DNA from 3 places in the Rhizobium sp. SG741 genome. Region 1 is predicted to be linked to each of the others. Evidence: predicted binding sites of a transcription regulator. Region 1 holds the regulator's gene; each other region holds the start of a gene.
What was found. Region 1 encodes PhoB, which activates phosphate uptake and scavenging genes when phosphate is short. Its sites were predicted from a motif close to TGTCATNNANCTGTCAT; they were not measured.

Region 1 (3,277 bases):
CTCTATGATGCCGGCACGAGCCTGTCCGGCGGCCAACAGCAGCGTCTGTGCATCGCTCGCGCGGTCGCAGTCAGTCCAGAGGTCATCCTGATGGACGAGCCATGTTCGGCGCTCGACCCCATCGCAACCGCAAAGGTCGAGGATCTGATCCATGAGCTGCGGGAAAACTTCACCATCGTCATCGTGACGCATTCCATGCAGCAGGCAGCCCGCGTTTCGCAACGCACCGCAATGTTTCATCTCGGCCATCTGGTTGAGGAGAACGATACCGATAAAATGTTCACCAATCCCGACGATTTCCGCACGCAGGATTACATCATGGGCCGTTTTGGTTGATGATGCCGTGCGCGCGGCTCCTTTCACACAGTTCACCTTGAGGATAGAAAAATGGTCTCCACTCACATTCTCTCTGCCTATGACGAAGACCTGAAGTTCCTGACGCGCCGCATTGCGGAAATGGGCGGTCTGGCCGAGCAAATGGTCAGCGACAGCGTTCGCGCACTGGTCCAAAGCGATACCAGTCTTGCGCAGAAGGTCATTTCCGACGACGTCATTCTCGATCATGCGGAACGGGAAGTCGGCGACAAGGCGATCGTCACCATCGCCCGCCGGCAGCCGATGGCCGCCGACCTGCGCGAGATCATGGGCTCGATTCGCATCGCTTCCGATCTGGAGCGTGTCGGCGACCTCGGCAAGAACACCGCCAAGCGCGTCATCGCCGTGCAGGGCACAGGCGTTCCGCGGCGGCTTGCCCGCGGCATCGAGCATCTCTCCGAACTGGCGCTCAGCCAGCTCAAGGAAGTGCTTGACGTCTATGCCACCCGTTCGCCGGACAAGGCTGTGTCGATCCGAGAGCGCGACGAGGAAATCGACGCGATGTACACCTCGCTCTTCCGCGAGATGCTGACCTACATGATGGAAGATCCGCGCAACATCACCACCTGCACGCATCTTCTCTTCTGCGCCAAGAACATCGAGCGCATCGGTGACCATGCCACCAACATCGCCGAGACGATCTATTACATGGCGACCGGCGCCCAGCCAGAAGGCGAGCGCCCGAAGGATGATACCGCCAACACCGTTGGCGCGGTGACGGAATAATCTGGAAGCGAAGAAAAGGAGACCAGAGGCGCATGGTTCCGAGAGTTGCTGTTGTAGAAGACGAGGAAGCGCTCAGCGTTCTGCTGCGCTACAATCTCGAGGCTGAGGGCTTCGAGGTCGATACGATCCTCAGAGGCGATGAAGCCGAATTGCGTCTCCAGGAGCGCATCCCCGATCTTCTGATCCTTGACTGGATGCTCCCCGGTGTATCCGGCATCGAGCTCTGCCGCCGGCTGCGTATGCGGCCGGAGACGGAGCGCCTGCCGATCATCATGCTGACGGCCCGCGGCGAGGAAAGCGAGCGCGTGCGCGGTCTTTCCACCGGCGCGGACGATTACGTCGTCAAGCCGTTCTCGACGCCGGAGCTGATGGCCCGCGTCAAGGCGATGCTGCGGCGCGCCCGCCCGGAGGTTCTCTCCACGGTACTGCGTTGCGGCGATATCGAGCTGGATCGCGAGACCCATCGCGTTCACCGCAAGAGCCGCGAAGTGCGGCTGGGACCGACGGAATTCCGCCTGCTGGAGTTCCTGATGTCCTCGCCGGGCCGGGTCTTCTCGCGTTCGCAGCTGCTCGACGGCGTATGGGGACACGATATCTATGTCGACGAACGTACCGTCGACGTGCATGTCGGCCGCCTGCGCAAGGCGCTCAATTTCTCCAATATGCAGGATGTCATCCGCACCGTTCGCGGTGCGGGTTACTCCATGGAAGCTTGAGCGGGTACGCCCGTTCAGGCATCGACATAGCGGCGGAAACAGAAAACGGGCCTTTCGGCCCGTTTCGTTTATCTGATCTAGAGCGGCTACGCGTTTCACCGACTCGCGTGACGGCTCTATGCTATTGTTTTTACGCAATTCCAGGAAAACCGCTTCGCACTTTTCCTGGAATTGCTCTATGGGGCATCTCAGCCGCGCGGTTGAGCTGGCCGACGCCGTTCATGCACCGGCTGGTAGGCCAGGCGCTGATGGTAGCCGCAATAGGGCGATGCATCCGGGCTCTCGTTGCCGCAGAAGTGGAAATCGTCCTTCAGCGGGTCACCGACGGGCCATTTGCAGGTGCGTTCCGTCAGCTCGGTCAGGACGAGGCGCCGAGAGATCGGAACGACGACGTTGGCAGCCGGACGATATTGGATCTCGTTGACCGCATCGACCTCAATCTCTTCCTTGAGCATGGTCGCGCCCTGCTGGCGGGTAACCGTGCGGGTTGCGACGCGCGATGTATAATTCGATGCGCGGGGCGCCGAGGCGCCGCGCTTCGGCGTTCGGGCAGCGGTCGCCGTGCCGCCCGCCTTCGCTCGGCCCGGCAGGCTCAAGCGGTGCACCTTGCCGATGACGGCGTTACGGCTGACACCGCCCAGCTGCGCCGCGATCTGGCTGGCGCTCAACCCTTCGGACCATAGCTTTTTAAGCTTCTCGACGCGTTCGTCTGTCCAATTCATGCCCTGTCTCCGCTGTCGCGTTTCCGATGGCAGAATCCTTCACCATTGCCCCGCATAGGATCGAGGCGCGAAACGCTCTAAAATTGTGGTGACTAGTTCCGCCGCATGCAGTCTAGCAATTGGTTTTTAACCTAGTGTGAGGCTGACTCCGTGACAAGAGTCGCGGGAATCTTGAGGAATCGATTTCGAGGTTTTCCCCAACTTGCTGTCCTGGCGTGGCATTTATGCAATATGATCCGGCCAACGCATCCCGTTCGGCTGCGGCCGCTCTCTCGCACCTGCTAAATCGCCAGTTTTGTTGACATCGCGGTGCAAAACATCAATAGTGCCCACGCCGCCGCAAGGCGGCATTTTTGATTTTTTCGGACCCGTTTCATGGAAAGGAAGCGATTGGTCCTTAGGGTTGTGATCGAGGAGATACGCCATGGCCGAGACAGCGGCGCTTTATGACACCTATATGCGCGCTCCGCTGCGGTTCGAGCGAGGCGAGGGCGTCTGGCTGATCACGGAAAATGGCGAACGCTACCTCGATTTCGCGGCCGGTGTGGCAGTCAATTCGCTCGGTCATGCGCATCCCCATCTCGTGGCCGAACTGAAGGCGCAGGCTGACAAGGTATGGCACCTGTCCAACCTCTACGAAGTGCCCGGTCAGGAGAAGCTGTCGAAGCGGCTGACGGAAGCCACATTCGCTGACAAGGTGTTCTTTACCAATTCGGGCGCCGAAGCGCTGGAATGCGC
Region 2 (3,277 bases), on a different contig from region 1:
ATGGTGACCAGACGCTCGGCGAAGACGATGTCATTCTCGTGGACACCGGTTGCCGCATCGACGGCTATCACTCCGACCTGACGCGAACCTACAAGCTGAAGACAGGCGACAGCGCCTTCGAACAGGCCTGGGCGATCGAGCGCGATGCGCAGCAGGCCGTTTTCGATGCCGCAAAGCTGGGCGCAACCTGCTCAAGTCTGGATGATGCTGCTCGTGCCGTGCTTGCCAGATATTCCCTGGGGCCGGACTATAAGCTGCCAGGACTGCCGCACCGCGCCGGCCACGGCCTCGGGCTGGAAATCCATGAGGAGCCCTATATCGTGCGCGGCAATGCGACGACGCTTGCTGCCGGCATGTGCTTCTCGAACGAGCCGATGATCGTCTTTCCGCAGAAATTCGGTATCCGGCTCGAGGACCATATCCACATGACGGCGGATGGTCCGCGTTGGTTCACCCAGCCGTCCAAGGGGCCGACCGAACCATTTTCCTGATGGCAGGCGACCCCGGCGCTCCGAAGGGAACTAACGCCGGGAAATGCCTGAAGAACGTATGAGCCGTGCTCACGCCTGGAACGGAATAGTACGTCCCGGCTGCTTAGCCTGATCCTTGGTATAGGAGACACCGTGGACCTTGATGCCCTGCGCATTGAGCAGGGTGATGATCCCGCCCTTGTTTGAGAGTGCAACGGGAGGGTGGATTTCGACAACCTGCGTCGCGCCGGCAGCAATCGAACCTGCGAGCGGCATTGCGTTCTTCTGCTTGTCCTTGATTTGCCAGCCGGTGAGATCGACGGGCACATCGGCGGTATTCAGCAGCGTGACGGTTTCGCGTTCGGGCGTCTTAACGTCGTTGACATAGGCGGCGATGATGCGCACCAGCCCGTCCGGTACATCGAAGGTCGGGATGGCATCACGGTCGACCGGCGCATGCGGCAGGTTCGGATGATCCCGGCTCGGCGCGACGATGACGGACCCGTCCGTGTCGTCCGAATGCCACGCCTGCGTCTGGAATTTCATGAAGATCGCGACCCATTGCTGCTCGCGAGGAAACTCCAGTATCAGGCCGCCGTCCTGCCATGGACCGTTCTGAGAGGCGTATTTTCCGCCCGGATTGCCCTGATTGAAATGGATGTCATGAATGCCGCGGCCGGGTTTGAAGCCGAAATATTGATCCGCCTTGTTATTCTCCGGTCCCCAGGTCTCGCCAAAGGCATAGATCATCGCCTGTTCGTCCGACATGGCGCGCTGAATGTAACTATCGATCTTTTCGTTGAGATCGTTGTCGGGGCCTGCCGCCGAAATCGGAAGCGGTTTCAGTTCCCAGGGCTGCATGAGATTGCCGCGAATGAAATCGAGCGCGACGCCACCGGGTTGGCTGGGCGTCGGGTGCAATCCTTCCGGCAGCTCGGCCAGCTGTGCCGTGATTGGATGTTCAAAGCGGTCCCGCACGAGGAATTCGACCTCGCTTCCGTCCTGCGAACGCACATTGACCGCGATGCGATACAGCGTTCCATTTTCCGAAACGAGCACCTGATAATGCGGGCTCGAGCCGGTCGCCAGGCGATTGTTGATGGGTCTGCCTTTGAGCACGGCGTAATTGTTAAGCGGCATGACATCCTCCCTGGTCTATTTTAGGAAGAGCATAGTGTCGTACTTGAATGAAACTTCTGCGACATTAAAAGATAGCCGCGCGCGCGTCAAAGTTCTATCAGTTTGCGCTGTTTGGCTCCGGCGAGGAAAAAAGTCGTCGCTTAGGTCGCTCTTTTTCCCTCTTCATCGAAGACGTGCAGATGCTGCGGCGGAAAGGCGACATTCACCTGGGTACCGGCGCTCAACGCACTGCGATCCAGCGTGAACACCTTGAACGGCAGGCCATGCAGAGAAAGGTGCAGGATGATGCCGAAACCCGTAGGCTCGAGAAGCTCGACATTGGCGGCCATATCGGACTGATCCGAAGAGAGGACGACATGCTCAGGCCGGATGCCGAGGGTCGCCCTGACGCCTGACCGCAAGTTTAGCGGCGCCGGTAGCGGCACGACGGTGCCGTCCTTCAGCTTCATGCTGCCCGTTTCATAGGTCGCATCGAGAAAATTCATGCCGGGTGAGCCGATGAAGCCGGCAACGAAGAGGTTGGCGGGGCGGTCGTAGAGCTCAAGGGGGCTCCCGACCTGCTGGACCACCCCGCCATGCATGGCGACAATCCGGTCCGCCAGCGTCATCGCCTCGATCTGATCGTGGGTGACGTAGATCGATGTCGCTTTCAGGTCGCCATGCAATTTCTTGATTTCGGCCCGCATCTGTTCGCGCAGACGGGCGTCGAGGTTCGACAGCGGCTCGTCGAAGAGGAAGGCTTTCGGCTGGCGCACGATGGCGCGTCCCATGGCGACGCGCTGACGCTGGCCGCCGGAAAGCGCCTTCGGGCGGCGCTCAAGCAGGGGATCGAGGCCGAGCTTCGCGGCAGCTGCCGCGACCGCTTTCGCGATACTCTCCTTCGCCATCTTCCGAAGTCGCAGGCTGTAGCTCATGTTGCCGGCGACATTCATATGCGGATAGAGCGCGTAGGACTGGAAGACCATGGCGATGTCACGGTCCTTCGGATGCAGCTCGTTGACGCGCTTCTCGGCGATACGGATCTCGCCGCCGCTGATGTCCTCCAAGCCGGCGATCATTCTGAGCAGGGTCGACTTGCCGCATCCCGATGGGCCGACGAGGACGACGAACTCCCCATCCTTGATCCTCAGATCGATGTCGTGCAGCACCTGCACATGGCCGTAGGCCTTCTTGACGTTCTGGATATCGATCGATGCCATGTGACTAACCCTTGACCGCGCCGGCCGTCAGGCCCTGCACGAGATAGCGTTGGATGAGCAGGAAGAAGAGTGCGGCCGGAATGAGCGCCATGACGCCCGCTGCCATCATCTGCCCGAAATCCACCGAGAATTTCGAGACGAAGGTGAGAAGCCCGACCGGGAAGGTCGCGGCCTGATTGCCGTTGATCAGCATGAGCGCGAAGAGCAGCTCACTCCAGGCGGCCGTGAAGACGAAACCGAGCGTCGCGGCGATGCCGGGCAGCGTCAGCGGCAGGATGATCTGCCGGAAGGCGATAAACTGGGTCGCGCCGTCGATCATGGCAGCCTCTTCCAGATCCTTCGGAATGCCGTCGAAGAAGGACTGCATCAGGAAGGTGGCGAAGGGCACGTTGAAGGCCGTGTAGACGACGACGAGGCCGGTGAGACTATTTGTCAGATGCAGCGGCGTCAGGATCTTGAAGATCGGCG
Region 3 (3,277 bases), on a different contig from region 1:
GATCCGGTCAACGCATCGAAGGCGCTGTTGAACATGCGGATGATTTCGGCTGACTCATTGTTGACGATCGTGCCGGTCCGCTTGTCCCAGAGAACGGGGACCGTGACACGACCGGAATAGTGCGGATCGGCCTTGACGTAGATTTCCCAAAGCGCCTTGGCGCCGAAAAGGGGATCGAGCGTCCCTCCGTCTTTCCCTTTGAATTCCCAGCCGTTTTCCAGCATCAACGGATCGACGATCGAGACCGGGATCAGATCCTCGAGCTTCTTCAGCCTGCGGAAGATCAGGGTGCGGTGCGCCCAGGGGCAGGCAAGCGAAACGTAGAGATGGTAGCGTCCGGCCTCGGCCTTGAAGCCTCCGGTTCCAGTCGGGCCGGGTGTGCCGTCCGGGGTGATCCAGTTACGGAACTGCGATGCGGCCCGCTTGAAATGGCCCTTTGTCTCCTTGGTGTCGTACCAGACGTCGTGCCAGACGCCGTCAACCAACATGCCCATTGTTCTGTCCTTTCGGAAATGCTGCTGCCAACTTAACCTCGAAGATACGGCATGCCGACCGAATTTCGAGACGATAAACGATGAACACTGCGTTGCTGGCATGATCGGCAGGCATCGGAGGCGTTCCACTTGGGTCACATCATCGTGCAGACACGATCAGCGTCAACAAGCAGCGGCCCGCATTTTACATTGGACGCGCCGGATATTTCCTGCTATCGGGCTTGTCACACTTTGAGGACCGCTTGTCATGAAAGTCACCAGAAGCCTGCGACGACGCCGATGATCCCGAACGCTCGATGAGCGCCTTCGAGAACAATTCCGTCTGTCTATATGGTTTCCTTGGTCTAATGTACAAGCACGATCTGGTCTACCTCACTGAGGATGCGTCGCACGACGCTGTCATCGAACTCATCAACGAAGAAGCATTCGGTCCCGGCCGGTTCACCCGTGCCGCTGCACGGATTCGCGAGCAGGGGCCGCATGATCGCACGCTGTCCTTCATCTGCGCCGACGACGGAGAAACGATCGCCTCCGTGCGCATGACGCCGGTGCTTGCCGGCTCGGTCAAGGGGCATCTGCTTGGGCCGCTCGCAGTCCGGCCCTCGCACAAGAACCAGGGTATCGGCCGCGAACTCGTGCGGATTGCTGTCGAAGCCGCCAAACGCAAGGGGTCGGAAGCGGTCATCCTTGTCGGCGACCCGCCCTACTACGGCCCGCTCGGCTTCGAAAAGGTTGCTTATAACGCCCTGACGTTTCCGGGTCCGGTCGATCCCAATCGCGTTCTGGTCGTGCCGATTGCCGCCGACACGCATGAGCGGCTGCATGGTTCGATCGTCTGGCGTGATGGTTCTGTTCCGGCCGTTATTGCCGAAGACGAAGATGCGAATGAGATGGTGCCGCTGACCGCAATTGCGGTCTAGCGGCCGTGTCATCCACAGTTGTACCTAAGCCCGTGGCTCTCGCATTCCGACGCCCGGTCATTTTTCATCGACCTGTCATATAGCCAACCTAAGAGTTTTCCTCGCCCTATTCCGGGCGATTGCTAAACTTTGGGGTAAAGCAATGACAGGAAATCTCACACAGAAAGACATATTCCCGACCAGTCAGCTCGAAGAAGCCGACGGGGAGGGACAAAACTGCACCGACAATCCGACGATGGGGGAAATCATCAGTCGTCGTTTTTCGCGCCGTGGCTTCCTGCAAGGGTCGCTCGCCGTTTCCGCCATCGCTGCAACGGTGGGGCCCGTTGCTTTGATGAGCGCTGAAAAGGCACGCGCAGCCGGCGGTTCCGCCTTCATTTTCAAGGAGGTCGAAGCCGGTGTCGATGCCGATCATCATGTCGCGGAAGGTTATGATGCGAATGTCCTGCTGCGCTGGGGCGATGCGGTTTTCGCTGACTCACCTGCCTTCGATCCGAAGAACCAGACGGCAGAAGCACAGCGCCGCCAGTTCGGCTACAACAACGACTATGTCGGCTATATCCCGCTCGGCGGCTCGTCCGAGCACGGCCTGCTGGTCGTCAATCACGAATACACCAATCCGCACCTGATGTTTCCGGGCCTGGTGACCGTTGCGGACGGCAAGATCAAGCAGGCACCGCTGAGCAAGGAGCAGGTGGATATCGAAATGGCAGCCCATGGCGGCACCATTGTCGAGATCCGCAAGGTCGACGGCAAATGGCAGGTCGTGCCTGATGGCAAGTACAACCGTCGCATCACGACCATGACCGAGATGCAGCTCACCGGCCCGGCAGCGGGCGACGAGCGGCTGAAGACGGTGGCAGACGCCAGCGGCAAGAAGGTGATCGGTACGCTCAACAACTGTGCCGGCGGCGTAACGCCCTGGGGCACCTACATCATGGCCGAGGAAAACTTCCACGGCTATTTCTCCGGCAAGCTGCCCGAAGGCCACAAGGAGGCCGCCAACTACAAGCGCTACGGCGTGCCGGAAGGCGGATATGAGTGGGCGAACTTCCACGACCGCTTCGACCTCGGCAAGGAACCGAACGAGCCCAACCGCTTTGGCTGGATCGTCGAAGTCGACGCCTTTGATCCGCAGTCGGTACCGAAGAAGCGCACGGCGCTCGGACGCTTCAAGCACGAGGGCGCTGCCAACATCATCTCGAAGGATGGCCGCGTGGTCTTCTATCTCGGCGATGACGAACGCTTCGACTATGTCTACAAGTTCGTGACCGCTGCTGCCTATAACGAGGCTGACCGCGCCGCCAACCTCGACTTGCTCGACAACGGCACGCTCTATGTCGCCAAGTTCGCCGACGACGGCGCGCTGCAATGGCTGCCGCTGACGTTCGGACAGGGTCCGCTGACGACGGAAAACGGCTTTACGAGCCAGGCCGACGTGCTGATCGAAACCCGCCGCGCCGGCGATCTGCTCGGGGCGACGAAGATGGACCGCCCGGAGGACATCGAACCCAATGCCGTCAACGGCAAGGTCTATGTGATGCTGACCAACAATACCAAGCGCAAGGCGGAACAGGTGAATACCGCCAACCCACGCGCCGACAACGCCTTTGGTCACATCATCGAAATCAGCGAGGACGGCGGCGAATTCTCGGCGACGTCAGGCAAATGGGAAGTGCTGCTGAAGTGCGGCGATCCTTCCGTCGCCTCTGTGGGTGCCTCCTTCTCCACCGACACGACGAAGAACGGCTGGTTCGGCATGCCGGACAACTGTTCGATCGACGCTGCCGGGCGTCTCTGGGTGGCGACCGACGGCAACAGCAACAAGGCGACCGGCCGTACCGATGGTCTCTGGGCCGTCGA

Region 2: the regulator PhoB is predicted to act here: its motif matches at 1,658-1,674, upstream of FHT29_RS17160 (DUF2278 family protein).
Region 3: the regulator PhoB is predicted to act here: its motif matches at 1,477-1,493, upstream of FHT29_RS04515 (PhoX family phosphatase).

What each region holds. Positions count from the first base shown of each region.
Region 1 covers NZ_JAAZQP010000003.1:391,462-394,738, forward strand. Annotated here, with positions in the region: gene pstB (phosphate ABC transporter ATP-binding protein PstB) at 1-336, shown strand, start outside; gene phoU (phosphate signaling complex protein PhoU) at 388-1,101, shown strand; gene phoB (phosphate regulon transcriptional regulator PhoB) at 1,134-1,817, shown strand; gene FHT29_RS10380 (GcrA family cell cycle regulator) at 2,006-2,539, opposite strand; gene FHT29_RS10385 (aspartate aminotransferase family protein) at 2,964-3,277, shown strand, end outside.
Region 2 covers NZ_JAAZQP010000006.1:144,257-147,533, reverse strand. Annotated here, with positions in the region: gene FHT29_RS17165 (Xaa-Pro peptidase family protein) at 1-491, shown strand, start outside; gene FHT29_RS17160 (DUF2278 family protein) at 561-1,610, opposite strand; gene ugpC (sn-glycerol-3-phosphate ABC transporter ATP-binding protein UgpC) at 1,751-2,809, opposite strand; gene FHT29_RS17150 (carbohydrate ABC transporter permease) at 2,814-3,277, opposite strand, start outside.
Region 3 covers NZ_JAAZQP010000001.1:883,965-887,241, forward strand. Annotated here, with positions in the region: partial or broken gene FHT29_RS04505 (glutathione S-transferase family protein) at 1-494, opposite strand, end outside; gene FHT29_RS04510 (N-acetyltransferase) at 842-1,414, shown strand; gene FHT29_RS04515 (PhoX family phosphatase) at 1,557-3,277, shown strand, end outside.